2 linked regions of the Candidatus Vesicomyosocius sp. SY067_SCS001 genome follow. The protein of the gene in region 2 interacts with the protein of the main gene of each other region in a pairwise test. Links are inferred from orthologs where the notes say so. Each region holds a gene or a part of one and is shown on either strand. Other genes may lie near its edges. The genes, in order: yhbY and rho.

The links.
Region 1: the proteins of rho (region 2) and yhbY interact in binary tests that used the Escherichia coli proteins (3 or more experiments, as listed by UniProt). The link is inferred for Candidatus Vesicomyosocius sp. SY067_SCS001 from one-to-one orthologs.

What each region holds. Positions count from the first base shown.
Region 1 is NZ_CP054877.1:110,832-120,347, reverse strand. Bases 1,444-4,442 are described here. They hold yhbY (ribosome assembly RNA-binding protein YhbY), read right to left. Parts: upstream 3,095-4,442; coding sequence 2,792-3,094; downstream 1,444-2,791. Other genes in these bases: HUW60_RS05025 (hypothetical protein), read right to left, coding at 4,328-4,442; lysA (diaminopimelate decarboxylase), read right to left, coding at 3,087-4,328; lpxB (lipid-A-disaccharide synthase), read right to left, coding at 1,700-2,785; nadC (carboxylating nicotinate-nucleotide diphosphorylase), read right to left, coding at 1,444-1,719. Outside these bases: 3'(2'),5'-bisphosphate nucleotidase CysQ, read left to right, coding at 118-900; more of nadC, read right to left, coding at 886-1,443; more of HUW60_RS05025, read right to left, coding at 4,443-4,453; ADP compounds hydrolase NudE, read right to left, coding at 5,045-5,590; HUW60_RS00505 (MBL fold metallo-hydrolase), read left to right, coding at 6,084-7,040; leuB (3-isopropylmalate dehydrogenase), read right to left, coding at 8,477-9,516.
Region 2 is NZ_CP054877.1:456,954-466,332, reverse strand. What follows is about bases 3,142-6,003. They hold rho (transcription termination factor Rho), read right to left. Parts: upstream 5,273-6,003; coding sequence 4,010-5,272; downstream 3,142-4,009. Other genes in these bases: glnD ([protein-PII] uridylyltransferase), read right to left, coding at 5,801-6,003; trxA (thioredoxin TrxA), read right to left, coding at 5,388-5,714; lptF (LPS export ABC transporter permease LptF), read right to left, coding at 3,142-3,888. Also shown: HUW60_RS02240 (polyprenyl synthetase family protein), read right to left, coding at 1-453; HUW60_RS02235 (exodeoxyribonuclease VII small subunit), read right to left, coding at 503-727; polynucleotide adenylyltransferase PcnB, read right to left, coding at 1,104-2,249; queF (preQ(1) synthase), read right to left, coding at 2,257-2,655; more of lptF, read right to left, coding at 2,797-3,141; more of glnD, read right to left, coding at 6,004-8,326; gltX (glutamate--tRNA ligase), read right to left, coding at 8,342-9,379. UniProt on the Escherichia coli protein: Facilitates transcription termination by a mechanism that involves Rho binding to the nascent RNA, activation of Rho's RNA-dependent ATPase activity, and release of the mRNA from the DNA template.

The sequences.
Region 1 (9,516 bases), 340 kb from region 2 along the record:
ACTTTAATATTTTTATTTACAATATCATAAATTACTCTACTTTTAATATTTTCTTCTATTAATTCTTAGTTAAAGTCAAATTAGACCTACCATTTCCATCAATACTTATCATACTTAATGAGATATGATAATGTAGCTATGTTTGACTTACTCATACCAAAACTAATTAGAATGACCACTAAAGTTGGCGATATGATTATGTCACTATACGAGAATGAACTTAATATTAAAATTAAATCAAACAAAACACCATTTACCATTGCTGATAAAAACGCACATAAACTAATTGTTAAAACACTATCAAAACTTACGCCAAATACACCTATACTTTCAGAGGAATCTGAGATAATTGAATTTTCTGAACGCTCTAGATGGTATGAATACTGGATAATTGACCCACTTGACGGTACTCGTGATTTTCTTAAACAAACAGATGAATTCTGTATTTGTATTGCTTATATTAAACAACACAAACCAATATTTGGTATGATTTACGCACCACCAAGAAAAACACACTACTATACAACAGATGCAAACAAAGTATTCAAACAACAAAAAAATATTATTCAGCCATTAAATGTACACCCTAATCACAGCCCTTTAAGAATTGTCATTGGTCATTGGTCATCACACAATAAACAATTAAAAGACCATTTAAAAAAATATAGCGCCTATAAGGTATCACAATTAGGTAGCGCACTAAAATTTTGTGCTATTGCAGAAGGTAAATATGACTATTACCCAAAATTTGGTCCTTGTTCTGAATGGGATACTGCTGCTGGTGTATGTATTCTACAAAATGCCGGAGGAAGTGTTGTTAATCAAAATGAAAAGCCTCTCAGTTACAATACTAAAGATGATTTAACTAGTCCTATTTTCTTTGCCTCAAATAAACCTTAAAGATAAATCTATTGCTTGAATATTCTTAGTGATACTACCTATAGAAATAAAATCAACGCCAGTATTAGCAACTTCTACAATAGTACTTTCATTGATATTACCAGAAGCCTCTAAAGGTAATTTACCTTTAGCTATAACAACTGCTTGTATTAAATCACTTATTAGAAAATTATCACATAATGCTCTAATTACGCCGCTAAGTTTAAGTACCTCTTGTAATTGATTTAAACCATCAACTTCAACAATTAAAGGTAAATTTGGATATTTTTCTATTGCCATTTTAACTGACAAAGTAATTGAACCTGAAGCAATAATATGGTTCTCTTTTAGTATAATACAATCATACAAACCCATACGATGGTTAACACCACCACCACATTTTACGGCATATTTTTGTGCCAATCTTAATCCAATAATAGTTTTTCTAGTATCTAGTAATTGTGCATTAGTATGATTAATTTTATTTACTAAATAATGAGTTTTTGTTGCCACAGAACTTAACATCTGTAAAAAGTTAAGTGCCACCCTTTCAGCACTAATAATGGCCTTGGAAGAACCTATTAGAACACATAAGACCTGTCCTGGATTAATGTCATCGCCATCTCTAACTTTCCAATCTAGTTTAAGATTATCATTAAGCAATAAAAATGCACTCTGTGCATATTCTATACCACAAATAATACCTGATTCTCTTGAGATAATCTCAGCTGTATTTATTTTATCTAATAATAAATCAGCAGAAACATCACCAGTACCAAGATCCTCTTCTAAAGCTAATACCACACTATTGAGAATATACTTATTCGTTGATAAACTCATAAATAATACGTGCTGATTCATCACTAGCATCTAAGTCTAACTGTTGATGAATTGCATTAAACTCTTTAATTAATGATTTATTATCACGACTCATAATTATCATAGCATGTTTGGCAATATTATTGCCATTAGAACTATTTTGTATCAATTCTGGTACTAGATTTTTATTAACAATTATATTTGGCAAACTAATATATTTACTTTTAACTAATCTTGAAACAATAAAATAACTAAAATTAGACAGTTTATAAATAACTACCATAGGCACACCAACCAAAGTCAACTCTAACGCCGCAGTACCTGATGCAACTAATGCCAAATCTGCTCTTAACATACGCGTATGCGCATCATCAAATGAAATTTCAATTGGGATATTACCTACTTGGATAGTTACCCAATCCAATAATTCATCATTCACTAGAACTAAGTTAAAGGTTAACATTCTATCTTGTAAAGACATTATTTCAACTGCTAACAACATCTCAGGTAGCAATCGCTTGATTTCACTTTGTCTAGACCCTGGCATTAGAAGAATATTTTTTGTCTCAATATGAGATTTTCTAGGGCGCAAACTCTGTGCTAAGGGATGCCCAATAAACAATGCTCTTTGATTATACGCTTTATAAAAATCTACTTCAAATGGAAATAAACACAGTAACAAATCTGTTGATTGTTTAATTTTTTTAACTCGTGATCGACGCCAAGCCCAAACCGAAGGAGAAATAAAATGTACAGTTCTAATACCTTTAGATTTAAGTTTTCTCTCAATAGCAAAATTAAAATCTGGCGCATCAACACCAATAAAAACATCAGGTTTTTGACTAGAAAAATAAGCAATAATACGTTTACGCAAAATAAATAAAAAAGGCAACTTCTTTAAAATTTCACTAAAACCCATCACATTTACTTGTCTTTGATCCCAATTCTTTATACACCCAGCAGCAAACATTTTATCCCCGGCCAATCCTTCAATTATGATATTGGAGTTTTTCTTTCTTAAGGATTCAACTAATTTAGAACCAATTAAATCACCTGAAGCTTCTGTTGCACTAATTGCAATCCTCATTTAATTTTATTTTCTTGGCAGAATAATTTGTGGGTCTTCATCAAATGCACGATAAATAACCACAATATTACCAATAACTTGCACCAAATAGGCATGATAAGTATTAATAATTTTATCAATTATTTTTTGTTTTTCCGCCCTCTTATCCATACGTATCTTGATTTTTAACAATTCATGTTTATCCATAGTTATCTCAAGCTCTACTAAAACAGACTCATTTAATCCATGTTGTCCTACCATCACAATAGGTTTTAAATTATGGCTTTTTGATCTAAGAAACTTTTTTTGATTATTGGTTAGTTTAGTCATTAATCATATATTCTTTATTAAACAAATCCTGAATAGTTTCACGTTCTCGCACTAATGTATATTGACTACCTAATACCATTACTTCCGCTACCCTAGGACGGGAATTATAATTTGAACTCATGGTAGAGCCATAAGCACCAGCAGACATTAGTGCTAAATAGTCACCTTCCGACAAAGAAAGTCTTCTATTTTTAGCCAAAAAATCACCTGTTTCACAAATTGGTCCCACTAAGTCCCAATGAGCATCAATGCCTTCAGCATTCTCATCAATAGGCAATACTTGATGATAAGCTTGATAAAAAGAAGGACGCAATAAGTCATTCATTGCACCATCAATAATCGCAAATGACTTATCTGAATTCTGTTTTAAAAACTCAACTTTGGTAACAAATATACCAGCATTACCGACAATTGCCCGACCTGGTTCTAAAATAATTTTTAGACTACCTACTTTATCAAGGATGGAAGAAATATAAGCATTAATATCAATTGTTTGTTCATTGTCATACTTAATACCAACACCTCCACCCAAATCTAAATGAGTAACATGAATATTAAGCATACCAAGTTTAGCAACTAATTCAAGCACTTTATCCAGCGCATCTAAAAAAGGAGATATTTTTGTTAATTGTGAGCCAATATGGCAATCTATTCCTTTAACCTTTAAATATGGGGAGTTATATGCCATTTTATAAATAGGAATAGCATCATCAATATCAACACCGAATTTATTCTCCTTAAGTCCTGTTGAAATATACGGATGTGTTTTTGCATCGACATCAGGATTAACTCGTAATGAAATTGGTGCTTCCATACTCATTTCTTTTGCTACTTGTTCAATACGCCTCATCTCCGCCATAGATTCAACATTAAAACAAAAAATACCAACTTCTAAAGCACGTTTAATCTCAATATTTGTTTTGGCCACACCTGAAAAAACACAACGAGATGCATCCGCTCCAGCAAGTAAAACACGTTCTAATTCACCATTAGATACAACGTCAAAACCAGATCCCATTTTTGCCAATACACTGAGCACTGCTAGATTAGAGTTGGCTTTAACCGCATAACAAACTAAATGTGGATGAATACCAAAAGCACTACTAAACAAATGCCAATTATACTCAATATCTGTTCTTGAATAAACATAAAGAGGTGATCCATAGGTTTTCATCAAATCTGCTATAGCAACAGACTCAGCATGTAGTATATTATTTTGATAAGAAAAACCCATTATACCATTTGGATAATGCTTGATACGCCTAATGATGATTTAATACGTTCCAATTCACCCATCTTTCCACAAGCAGCAATAATAACAATAAAGGCTAATACTATAAGTATGGTTATCTTTTTCATATTACTTCCTTGCCTGTTTTTTTTATTTAAAACACAGGCTATTTTACAATAATTTTGTTAATAACTGCATTAACACATAACACTGTATATTAAAATACCAAAGTTTTCTAAATGCAAGTTCTATACTCAACAATCAACCAAATTTATAAAATATATTCATGAACAGATATACAAAAACAGACTTATAAGCATTACGTATAAAAATAGATTCATAAAAAATACTTAAACTAAAACAATACTATAAAATCAATCTGCCAATTTAAAACCTTAATACACATTAACTAAAATACGTAAATCCTTGCTTGTGAAGTTCACTATAAACACGCACCACATTATTATAAATACAAGTACTACTTTAATTTTTACACTGCATCATTTTATTTAAACTGTTTAAAATAAAAAGTCACTCTAAAGTAGTCATTACTCTTAAATCTAGAAAATACTAATACACTGGTTTTAATCCGATAAATCAAAATAAAACTCCTCATTGATAAGCCTTTAATTAATACCTAATACAATCAAAACTATCAGGCTTTTTAACGTCAGAAAATGACAAAAATTCTAAGATATTTCAACAACTAAGCTATTATATTATTGGTTATTAATCATATCTCTCGCCATGTATAAAGCTGCAATACTTCTAGCCTCAGTTAAGTGTTCGTTGTAAACCAAGTTTTCCAAATCATCCATCCTAAATGTAACCACCTCTAATAATTCTGGCTCATCACCTTGTGCGTTTGCCTTATATAAATCTTGTGCTAATACAATATAAGTAACACTAGATTGATAACTAGGTGCAATGGTCATTTCTTTAATAAAGGTTAATTTATTAGCGCCAAAACCAATTTCTTCAATTAACTCTCTATTAGCAGCCTCAACAATTATTTCATTATCATTAATTTTTCCCTTAGTTAATACAAGCTCATATTTATCTGTACCACCAGAATATTCATAAATCATAAGCACAGTTTCATCATCCAGCATAGGAACAATCAATACTGCACCATTTTTAAATGGCTTTAAACGTTCATATATTCTTTTTTCACCATTTGAGAACTTAATATACATTTCCTCAATATTGAAAAAATTAGTTGTAGCAATAGTTTTAATATTTAGTACTGTTGGTTTCTTGCGCATAGTTAGATTATGCCATTGATTAATGCCATTGATTAATGCCAAACACAAATCTTACGATTTAGCATCATCATTAAACGCATAGTTTAGATACAATCATATCAATTAATTATGCTAATAAAAATTAACGCTATTAATACTTAAATTATTTGTACAACTATATCCAATATTCATGCCATCGCAGCATAGACAAAATCACACAAAATACAACAAAGAAAATTAACAATAAGCATTATTACTTACCTAAAAATTCTGCATCTACTAATAAACTAGTAATAATTACTCTCGTAATACTCATCAAAAAAATATACAACAAAATTTGTATTCATTAAAAAATAATTTATAATTTATTTCCAAGTATAACTTATTATCATCAATATAATTATATTCCTCTTAACTGTTATATATTTAACAGTTATATAATATATAAAAAACATCTCTGTTGAATTGATTATACCTATAAATCTGATAAGATACAACAATTTTGTTGAATAAAATGTTGAAAACAGTCTATCTTTTATTTACTTTAACTCTATCCACCATATCAAACGCCTGGAAAATTGAGGGAATAGGTGAATTCTCACCTGAAAAGATTAGCAATAATCTATTTGTCATTCATGGTATATTTGGGGATCCAAATATTCAAAACCAAGGATTTATAAACAACCCTAGCATTATTATTGGAAAAGAAGGTGTTATTATCATTGACCCAGGTAGCACTTATGATATTGGTAAAAAAGTGATTAAAGAAGTTGAAAAAATTACCAAAAAACCTATTATTTCTGTCTTTAATACGCATATTCATGGCGATCACTGGTTAGGTAATCATGCAATTATCGAAAAATATCCCAATACTAAGATTTATGCCCATCCACAAATGATTATTGAAGCTAGAAGTGGAAAAGGTAATAAATGGATTAATCTAATGACAAAACTGACTAACGGTTCAGTAAAAGATACAATTGCCACTTACCCAACTAATCCAACCAAACATTTACAAGTAATCAGATCAGACTCTGAACAATTTAAAATTCACAACCCTACTATCAAATCACATACTAATACAGATATTATGATTGAACATATTAACAGTAAAACTTTATTCTTAGGAGATAATAGTTTTGTTAATCGTATGGGTCGTTTTGACAATAGCTCTAGCATACATGATAATATCAAAGTATTGCAATATGCAACAAATCTAGATCTAAATTATTACGTGCCTGGACATGGTTCATCAGGCAATGTAAAACATGCTGTTAAGCCATTTTTAGATTACTTGCTAATCATTCAATCTGAAGCTAAAAAAGGTTATGAAAAAGATTTTACTGACTATGAAATTAAACCTATCGCTATTAAAAAGTTAAATTCCTATAAAAATTGGCATGGATTTGATGACCAACTTGGTAATCACATTAGTAAAGTACTACTTGAAATTGAAGCACTAGAGTTATAAAAGTTATATAACAAGATATATAAAAATTATTAGTTATGTAACTTAGTTAGATTAATCAATATATACATATGTTGATAGTCAATAACAATCTTTATTACCATATTAACTCCGTTATCTTTAATAAAAGTACCACAAGTATACGATCTTCATCAAATAATGTTTTGCTCAAATAATAGATCCCATAATAGAATTGAATTCTAATTAAACTTTTTATATTGTTCATGAGTTAAGTACAAAAAGTTATACTATAAAAATACTTTTTTAATTATACCATAGATTAGCAATGATATATTAAAAATAATTTATACTAAATTTTAACAAAACTTGAATAAAGACCTAAAAGTCACACCGCAAAACTCAATAAATTGAGTCAAATAAAAGGGGGTTATCTATTGGATAAACATTAACATATGATATTAATTAATAATGAATTAATGGCATAAAAAGCGTTAAAAAATCAAAAATTAACACTAAATAATTAGTGTTATATAATACTCTTTAATAAAAAGATATTTTAAAAAAACACCTTAATTTATACAACAAAACCATCAAATTTATAACCAATATATTAGAATAATATACACATAAAATCTGTATTGAACCTAGTTATTTAGTAAAATAACGTTCATATATAATATATTTAGTTTACAAAAAAAGAATAAAACTAACGATAAATAGCAGGATTTATATAACAGGATTTATAAAATATATATTTTAATTAATTTAAACTTAATTCTTACCTGTTCATAAGCATCAAACAAAAGTTTGAAAAATAAAATTAATTATCTATTAAACATTATATAAACTCACATAAATATAATATTAAATATAGATATTGACTCTAATATTTCACAAAAAAGTAACATATATACAATTAACTGTTAAAAATAATCAAAATAATATGAAAAATTATTAGTGTACATAGTTGATAATTATCAATTGATTCATCTTAAGAAATAATAAATATACTACTTTCTAAAATTTCATTAACGCCAACTAAAGTTTCTATATTTTCCTATTTTCTTAAGTATTCATTCTCAATAATATGATTATTCTTGACCATGTTATTATGAACATAAATATCATCATAATTAACTATAATACCTATAAATACATAGCCTTTTACTTTTGTAAGATCAAACTAATTCTTAAGATAATCTTGTATCATTTTAAACTTTAAAACCTCAAATTAAAAATAAGTAATAATACTATCTTGTACAATTTTAATTTTAAAAAAAATTAAGACTTCTTATCTATAATTAAAATTATATCTATAGTTAACCAAGAGTAACTTTCTATAATATAGTCAAAAGTTTTTTGACAAAACTATATAGATAAATAATGTCTTACTATTAGATAATAAATCTTATCAAACAATAACTTTATAGATTAATAATATAAACTATAAAAACATTTTTATTCAGAGACTAGAATCTTTATACTAATTCTTCTACCACCAAATTACCCATTTCGTTCGTACCAACAACTATGCCACCTTCTGTTAAAATATCACGAGTGCGATAACCTTTATCTAATACAGCATTAACTGCCGTTTCAATTTTAAACGCCAAATTCACTTGATCAAGTGAATAACGCAACATCATGGCAACCGATAAAATACTCGCTAAAGGATTAGCAATGTCTCTGCCTTCAATATCAGGAGCTGAACCATGAATAGGTTCATACATACCAAACCCATATTGATTAAGTGAAGCTGATGGCAACATGCCAATTGAACCAGTCAACATAGCTGCACAATCACTCAATACATCACCAAACATATTTGAGGTAACTATTACATCAAATTGCTTAGGTGCTCTAACTAATTGCATTGCGACATTATCTACATACATATGTGATAGTTCAACATCTGGATAATCTTTAGCCAGATCTATCATAACCTTACGCCATAATTCACACACCTCTAACACGTTTGCTTTATCTACAGAACAAACACGCTTATTACGGAGTTGTGCAATTTCAAAAGCTGAATGCCCAATACGCCTGATTTCTGACTCAAAATAAGTAGCTGTGTTAAAACCATATCTTTGCCCATTACGTATCTCTATACCTCGCGGTTTTCCAAAATAAATACCAGAGACCAACTCACGAATAATCATCAAATCAAGTCCTAATACCACTTCTTCTTTTAATGTGGAAGCACTCACGAGTTGTGAATATAGAATTGCAGGACGTAAATTAGAAAACAAATCCATTTCTGCACGTAGTCTTAATAAACCTTGCTCTGGTCGCAAATCACGTAATAAAGATTCCCACTTATAACCACCTACAGCGCCTAATAAAATAGAATCACATTTACGTGCAACATCCAAAGTATCTTGTGGTAAAGGAGAGCCAGTCGCATCATAAGCACTACCACCAATCAGGCCATGTTCAAGCGTCATACCAAGATTAAAATTTACATTCAAAGAGTCAATAACTTTAAGTGCTTGTATTACAACTTCTTGACCAATGC
Region 2 (9,379 bases):
AGATAAATCAATTGCTTGACCTTCTGCCATTTCAAATGAGGCATGCGTTAAAGACTTTATTAACTCAATTTTTGTATCAGAACCAATCAAATTATCATTAACCAACACCTTAAATGCCAATGTTTGCAAACCATCACCCACTAAAATTGCTTGAGCCTCTCCAAAAAGTTTGTGACAAGTTGGTTGATTGTGGCGTATATCATCATCATCCATAGCTGGTAAATCATCATGAATTAGAGAATATGCATGGATAAATTCAACAGCACAACTACTAGAATCAACTAAATCTAAATGCGTACTAAAAGTATTAGCAACAGAATAAGTAAGAATAGGTCTAAAACGTTTACCATTGGTTAATGTGCTATAACGCATTGCTTTAGTTAAATAACCATGCGCTGGTAAACATTTCTCTAATTTAGTATTAACCCTTGTAATGTAAGTATTAAAATCCATTACTAAAAAGTCTTAATGTAATATTTAACACTTAGTATAATACAAAATATTATAACCTCTTTAGTGGTTTTTCATTCGTATAGTTGTCTTGTTCAGTTAACATAGAAATTTTTTGTTCTGCTTTATTAAGTGCACTTTGACATTGTTTAGTTAATTCAACACCTTTAGAAAAGTGATTAAGCGAATCTTCGAGACTTAAATCGCCAGATTCCATGGTTTTTACAATTTTTTCTAAATCGATTAAACCTTGGTTAAAATTAAATTTTTCTGACATTTTATATTTTTCCTCGCTATCCGATTTACTTGTTATTTTATCCATTATTTTTGTTATAAATATTCTTTTAAGTATAGTAAATAGTTTAGTTAAAAAATAACACAATAATAAATTTTGATATTTTTTCTTATAAAGAATGAATAATATATTTAAATTTTACTAAATACTATTCTAATACACCTATTTACCTATGTAAACTATCAATTATTTATACATGTGACTCATAACCTTGTAAATATATACAAGAGAATGGATAAATCTAGTTAATAGGTGTTAAATTCTAAGTTTTTAACTTTTAAGCATCTATATTACTTCTTCCAGAAGAAATATTCTGATAAACATAGGTTAATCCCACTTGAACGAGTTGTAATTAAGACTAATTTAATTGTTGAGTTTTGTGCCAAAATTTAGCTACCTTAGCTAATTCAGGATTGATACTTATAGAGCGTAGTAATAAAAAATCATACGCCATTCTAAAACGTGGATTTTTTAATAATTCTTTTACTTTTTTAGGATTCATACTTTCTAGTTTTGGCTGTATCATCCAGATGTCTTTAATTCTACTACTAAGCCATCTTGGTAATGAAACTTGTTTAATTTGTTCAATAATAACTTCTTCTGAAGCTTGGCTCATAGCTAAAGATGTAGAACATTGTTTCTTTTTAATCACAAAAAAACGCTCATTTTGAGCCTGCCATAAAAATACAGCAAATAAAAAAACAGGTGTTACAGATTGGTTTCTTTTAATTCTATCTGATGTATTTAATAAAGCTTTTTTAATAAATTCATTCTTGTGAGTTTGTTTAAATAAATATTTAAACAAACCATATTCCTCTAAGCGTTGATATATTTTAAACCCATATTCATTATGAAATAATTTAATACACTCTTCATATAAGCGTATTGTGGAGATATTACCAAGAAGTGGCGCTTGCTCAAAAATAGCCAACTTAATCTCATTACTCAAATGAAAATCTAATTTAGTTTGAAATCTAATAATTCTAATCATGCGCACTGGATCTTGCTCAAATCTTTTTTTTGGGTTTCCAATAACATGTAACTCTTGTACTCTTATATCTTGAAGTCCACCTACATAATCAATAACTTCTTGTGTTTCAATGTCGTAATAAAGTGCATTAATACTCAAATCTCTACGTATAACATCATCTTCAATATTGCCATAGCAATTATCGCGCATAACAAGCCCGTTGTTAGCTACTTGTACTTTCCCTGATCTAAAAGTAGCTACTTCAATAAATTTACGTGCTGAAAACATAACGTGTACCAAACGGAACCGCCTACCAATCAAACGTGAACGTTTAAATAATTTATGTACTTGTTCTGGTTTAGCATTGGTTGCAATATCAAAATCTTTTGGTGTTAAACTTAAAAGGAAATCTCTAACACAACCTCCTACTAAATAGGCTTTAAACCCAGCTTTATTTATAATATTAATAACCTTTAAAGCATCTTTATCTAGAAGATTTCTATCAAACTTAACAATCTGACGAATAACTTTCATAAAAATACTAGCCTTGATACTGTAAATCAACTTTGTTTTCTAATGTCCAGTTTTTTTGCTGGTATTCAGCAATTATAGTTGTATAAATACCACCACGAACATTAAAAATTGCTTTTAAGCGCATAAATCTTGGATTACTTATTTGAATCAAATCATCAAGAATTTTATTAGTGACTGACTCATGAAATTCACCCTTACTTCGATACGACCAAATATACATTTTTAATGATTTTAATTCTATACATACTTTATCGGCAATATATTCAAGATATAATTTAGCAAAATCAGGTTGTCCTGTTTTAGGACATAAACATGTAAACTCTGGCATGTTAATTTGAATAATAAAATTACGTTCAATATTAGGGTTATCAAAAACCTTTAAATTTTTATTTGGTTGAGACGACATTAAAATTTTTCCTTTAAAAAACATGGTTATTTTACGCGTCAAAAAGTGTAGCACTCTTTATAAAAACCTAACTAAAAAATAATAAATCTAATATTTTTTATTATTAGTAATTTTACTGAATTATTTTTTAATAAGATATTGTTAAAAAAAATTGGTAAATATTCTATGCCTAATTGAATAAAAACTAAAAATTAGTAATAACATAACTAAATGTACCCACCACAGTCCAATAATTGGTAAAGACTCTCCCCGTTCTAAGACTGATTTGGAAATTAGCAAAGCATTATTATATAAAATAAACACAACAACGCCAATTAATACGCCTAAATTTCTACCTCCATTCTGGGAAGTTTTTCCAAGCAATACACCAAGCGCTGACAATATTAAAATACTCAAAGGCTGAGATATTCTCCATTGAAACTCTGCTATTTCTGTAAGTTTTCTAGAAAGAAACAATTCAAGTGTTGATTTTGATTCTACTTTAGTAACCTTGCTAATTAATTTTTTCATATTTCCGTCAATAATTTGTATATCATATAAATTAAAATTTAATATTTTTTTCTTTGTATCTAGAATAAATCCGTGATAATTCGTACCATCTTTAAGACGTAAATACACGCTATTAGTGTTTAAATTAGTGTATTTTTTAGCCTGTTTCGCTAAAATTATAACTGGTTCATTATTAATCAAAGTGTAAATAAAAATCCCTTCCATATTTTGTTCTTTAGAATTATCAGAATTACTTACTTTTGATGCAAAAAAAATAATATCACCATTTTTAAACTCTTGAAATTCTCTTTCTTTAATAAAAGAAAATTTAGATATATTTTTACTATGATTTATAATCAAGTCTTTTTGCTGCTTAGACCAAGGTACTACAACTGTCGTTAGAATAACAATAACAATAACAATAACAATAACAAGCGGTTGAATGAATAACATAAAATGTTTATTGTTCAAACCTAATGAGTTCATTATGACGGCCTCTGAGTTTTTATACAACCTGTTAATACTCAAAATAATAGCCAATAATAAAGATAAAGATAAAATTGGCACAACATCTCTAATCATATTAAAACCAACTACTGGTAATAGCTCTTTAACAGGTATACCTTCTCCTAGACTCTCTTTCACCATTAGTACTAACTGATTACCAAAAACTACTAAACTAATTACAATAAACACTGCACTTAAAATTACCAATGTATTACGCATTAAATATCTAGCTAGAATGCTATTCTGTAATTTAAAAACTTTAATTGCTATAATAAAGGTTACATACCTTAGGTATGCTTAAGGTGATTAACAAACACTCGTAATGATTAAATTAAACAATGATTTTTCAATCAATTTATTACTTCTTTTGCGACATTAAAGCAAAAAATTCGTCATTAGTTTTGGTCAACTTTAAACGATTAATTAAGAACTCAGCTGCTTCAACAGTATCCATTGGATGCAAAATCTTACGCAAAATCCATATTTTTTGTAATTCTTTTTCATCAGTAATTAGTTCTTCACGACGTGTACCAGAAGCATTAATGTTGATTGCTGGAAAAATTCGTTTCTCACTTAAGCGTTTCTCTAAATGAAGCTCCATATTGCCAGTACCTTTAAATTCTTGATAAATAACTTCATCCATTTTTGAGCCAGTATCAATCAATGCAGTAGCAATAATAGTAATACTACCTCCATTTTCAATATTTCTAGCCGCTCCAAAAAAACGCTTAGGACGTTGTAGTGCATTAGCATCAACACCACCTGTTAGAACTTTACCTGATGAAGGAGAAATTGTATTATAAGCACGTGCCAAACGTGTAATTGAGTCTAATAGAATTATCACATCTTTACCTTGTTCTGAACGTCGTTTCGTTTTTTGGATAACCATTTCAGCAACTTGCACATGACGTTTTGCTGGTTCATCAAACGTTGAGGCGATTACCTCTCCACGAACAGTACGAGCCATTTCTGTCACTTCTTCAGGACGCTCATCGATTAAAAGCACAATAAGTTCACATTCTGGATGATTAACCGAAATAGACGTAGCAATATTTTGCATAATCATAGTTTTACCTGCCTTAGGCGGCGCAACCAATAAACCTCTTTGGCCTTTTCCAAATGGTGCAACAAGATCAATTACTCTAGCAGTAATATCCTCAGTACCGCCATTGCCAACTTCTAAATTAATTCTTTCATTAGGATGGATAGGTGTTAGTGAGGCAAATGGAATCCTATTCCTAACATTATCTGGATCTTCACTATTCACTTCTGATACCTTAATTAAAGCAAAATACTTTTCACCTTTTTTAGGTGCTCTAATTTTACCCGCAACCAAATCACCAGTTGATAAATTAAAACGTCTAATTTGATTAGGTGAAATATAAATATCATCTGCACCTGAGGTATAAGAATCATCACTTGATCTTAAAAAACCATAACCATCTTGTAACACATCCAAAACACCATCACCCAAAACTTCCTCATCATTAGCCGCTTTGGCTTTAAGAATAATAAAAATTAAGGTTTGTTTTTTAGCTCTAGAAATATTTTCTGCACCTAAAGATTGTGCCAATTCTAGTAATTTCTCTGGGCTAAATTTTTTTAGTTCTGATAATTTCATGAATGTGTCCATATTAAGGTTAAGTATTTTTACTTAATTATAGATGTGTATCTAAAGTACTATAAAACTTTGTTAAACTAACTACTTAAGAGAAAAATAATCAGTTATTTAGTCTTTAAATATTAGCGTCGATAAATGCACTAAGTTCTGCTTTTGAAAGTGCGCCCATTTTTGTTGCTTGGACAACACCATCAAAAAATAACAACATAGTTGGAATACCACGAACTCCATACTTTGATGGCATTTTTTGATTCTCATCTATATTAATTTTAACAATAAGAACTCTACCATCATATTCATCAGCAATTTCGTCTAATACAGGCATTAGCGTCTTGCACGGTCCACACCACTGCGCCCAAAAATCTACTAATACCATTTGTGATGAGTTAACAACTTCTGCTTCAAAAGAGGCATCAACTACTATTTTAATTTTATCGTTCATATTTTTATATTAATCTGAAATTAAAAAACAGCAGAACTTGATAACTGCGTGAAATTATATCATTATTTAACTCGCATAATTCTTTTTTACAATTTTTCCTCTAAACTCTCTCTTAGAGTTAATTTTTCTGCCATACTCAATGGTTCATTTTTAGCATTGCTAATAAAAAATACATCCTCAACCCTTTCTCCCATAGTTGCAATTCTAGCATTAATTAATAAGATGTTTAATTCAAAGAATACGTAGGCAATATTAGAAAGTATCCCTTGTTTATCAAGCGCGTTAATTTCTAATTGAGTTAGGTTCCATTGTTCATTTAAACTAAAACTAACTTTTACTCTATGATCAAAATATTGATATATGTACATATCATGAGTTATTCTTAAGCTCACATCTAAATTATCCAACTCATTTTTGATTTTTTGATTTATATTAATATGCTCAAATGCTTCATCTTGCAAAACACTAATTGTGTTATAGACTTTATTATTCTTGGTGGTTAAAATTTTAGCATCCACAATATCAAGCCTTAATCTTTCAAGAATACTAATTAATTTAAAGAATAGTCCATTAAAATTATTACATAAAATAAGAATATCAATTACGTTATATTGTGAAATTCTAGAGCTAACAGTAATCTTATCTACAGTTATTTTAGTGGTAAAACTTAAATGCCACAGAATATCACTTATATCATAACGTAAATAATAATCTTTTGGTAAAGTTGATAATATATTTTCAACCTCACTTATTGGATAACCTTGAATAATAGAGTTATTAATAATAGTTTGTTTGATATTTTGCACTCTCTGATCTACACTTGAACGTTGACCATTACTACTTTCTAGGTATTTTTTAGTGTTGTAAAATAGTTTCTTTAACAAAGAATCTTTCCAGCCATTCCATAAATTATCTTTTGTTGCACGAATATCAGCTACTGTTAGTAAGTATAAAAATTCTAAGAATTCAACTGTACTCACTTGCTCAGCAAAATACTTAATTACCTCAAAATCACCAATATCTTGCTTTTGTGCAACCATTGACATGAGTAAATGTTTTTCAACTAATTGTGAAACTAAATCAATATCATTTGCTTTTAATTGATGATATCGACAAAATTTACGTACATCAATTGCACCTAACTGAGCATGCTTTCTACCTCTACCTCTACCTTTAGCAATATCATGAAAAAGCCCTGCTAATAATAACAATTCTGGTTTTTGAATGCCTGCTGCTATCTCACTACAAAGTATAAACTCATTAGCAAACTCAGACACAAAAAAACGTCTCAAATTACGAATCACAAACAACGTATGTTGATCTACTGTATAGGCATGGAATAAATCATATTGCATCAGCCCTATAATATTACCAAAAGCAGGAATGTAGCGCTCTAAAATACCATAACGATTCATAAGTTTTAACGCCTTATTCACCCCTTGATTTTGCTGTAATAATTCAATAAATAATCGATTATTATTACGTCTTTTATAATAGTCACAATCAATTAAATTGATACTAGTTTGCATTTGTCTAAGCGTTTTTGCACTAATACCACATACATAATTATGCTTAGCAATAAGTAAAAATATTTCAATAAAAGCGGACGGTATTTTAATAAAAATCCGCTCATCAATTGAATGAATATAACCATGACTAACCATAAAACGACTATTCAAACACTGTGTATTTAAAATTTCATCTTCTAATAATTGCAACAAAATATCATTAAGACGAGAGACCTTAGTCACTGTTTGATAATAATCTTTCATGAAAGCCTCAACTGCTAAAAAATCCCCATCAACATAACCCAATATATTTGCTACAGATTTTTGATATTGGAATACAAGTCTGTCTTCACGTCGATTAGCAATAATATGTAGTGCAAATCTGACTTTGAATAAAAATAGTTGTGCTGTGTTTAATAATTCATATTCAGCAATTGTTAAATATTGCTTATCGATCAATTCAAACAAAGTATTAACACAAAAATACCATTTCGCCACCCAAACAACCGTTTGAATATCTCTAAGACCTCCAGAGCTTTGTTTAATATTAGGTTCTAAATTGTAAGCAGTATTAGATGGGTTTTGATGACGATTATACTGTTCTTTTTTCTTTCCAACTAAAAATGATTGACTTGACCAAACACTAGATTTAATCACAGCTTTCATCTTATAAAACAAAGACACTTTACCTAGAATAACTCTAGATTCTAATAAATTAGTCACCACACTAAGATCATCAATCACGCTAATACAATCTTTCAAATCTCGAGTTGCATGCCCTACTTCCAGATTTACATCCCATAAAAATGTCAAAAAACTAGCAATATCCTGTTGATAAGTATTATGAGAATCATCAGGAATTAAGATTAATAAATCTATATCTGAGTATGGATGCAATTCTTTCCTACCATAACCTCCAACTGCCACTAAACACAACTGATAAGAAAGATTAAAACTTTGCCAAATATCCTTTAGTAATTGATCAATTCCATCACTTCTATATAAAACAAGTGCTTGAGCTGTCTCTGGACTATTTAAAAAATCTTCCTTGACTGAATCCTGTAATGATTGATATTGTCCTCTAAATAGTGATAAATCTACCATACTTATAAGTATTTATTAGAAATCAATCGCCATCTTTAAACGTAATAACGCTTTATTCTTACCAACCAATTCGGCTACAATATCAATACTGCCTGCATTGCCATCACCACTTAGCGCAAGCCTAAAAGGCTGTCCTACTCTTCCAAAGTCGATATTGAGCTCAAAGCATACTTGTTTAACAACTTGTTTAATATTATTAGCTTTCCAGGTGTTTAGCATTTCTAATTCTACAAGTAAGTGCTTAAGTGGTGCTTTATCTTTAAATAATTTTTTAGCAAGTTTTTCATCAAAATTGTCAAAATCTTGATAAAACATTTTTAACTCACCTGCCATATTAACCAAAGTTTTACATCTATTTTGCAAGTATCGAATTACTATTTCAATATTAGGTATATCTTTAATTGTAATTTCTTGATTTTGTAAATGCCAAGTCAGGTTACTAAGTAAATTCTTAACACTAGAACTTTTAATGGTTTCTTTATTGAACCACAAAAGCTTATCTTGATTAAAATTTGCAGACGCTTTATTGATATTTTTTAATTCAAATAGCTGAATAATTTCATTTATAGAAAATATTTCTTGATTACCATACGACCAGCCCAAACGGGATAAATAATTAAGCAAGGCTTCAGGCAGAAATCCTGCATCTCGGTATGCCATAACACTCACAGCACCATGTCGTTTTGAAAGACGTATACCATCATTACCTAGAATCATAGGTAAGTGTGCAAATTCTGGTAGATGCCAACCTAATGCTTGATAAAGGTTAATTTGCTTAGGTGTATTGTTAATATGATCATCACCGCGAATAATGATATTAATTTTCATATCATGATCATCAATTACCGCAGTAAGATTGTAAGTTGGTGTGTTATCGCTACGAGCAATAACTAAATCATCTAATTCTTGATTATTAATTGAAATTTTTCCTTTGACTACATCATTAAAAACCACTATTCCTTCTTTTGGATTATTAAAACGTACAACACCAGTATGTAGATTTTTATCACGACAACAACCGTCATACTTAGCCTTTTTACCTTGTTTTGTTAA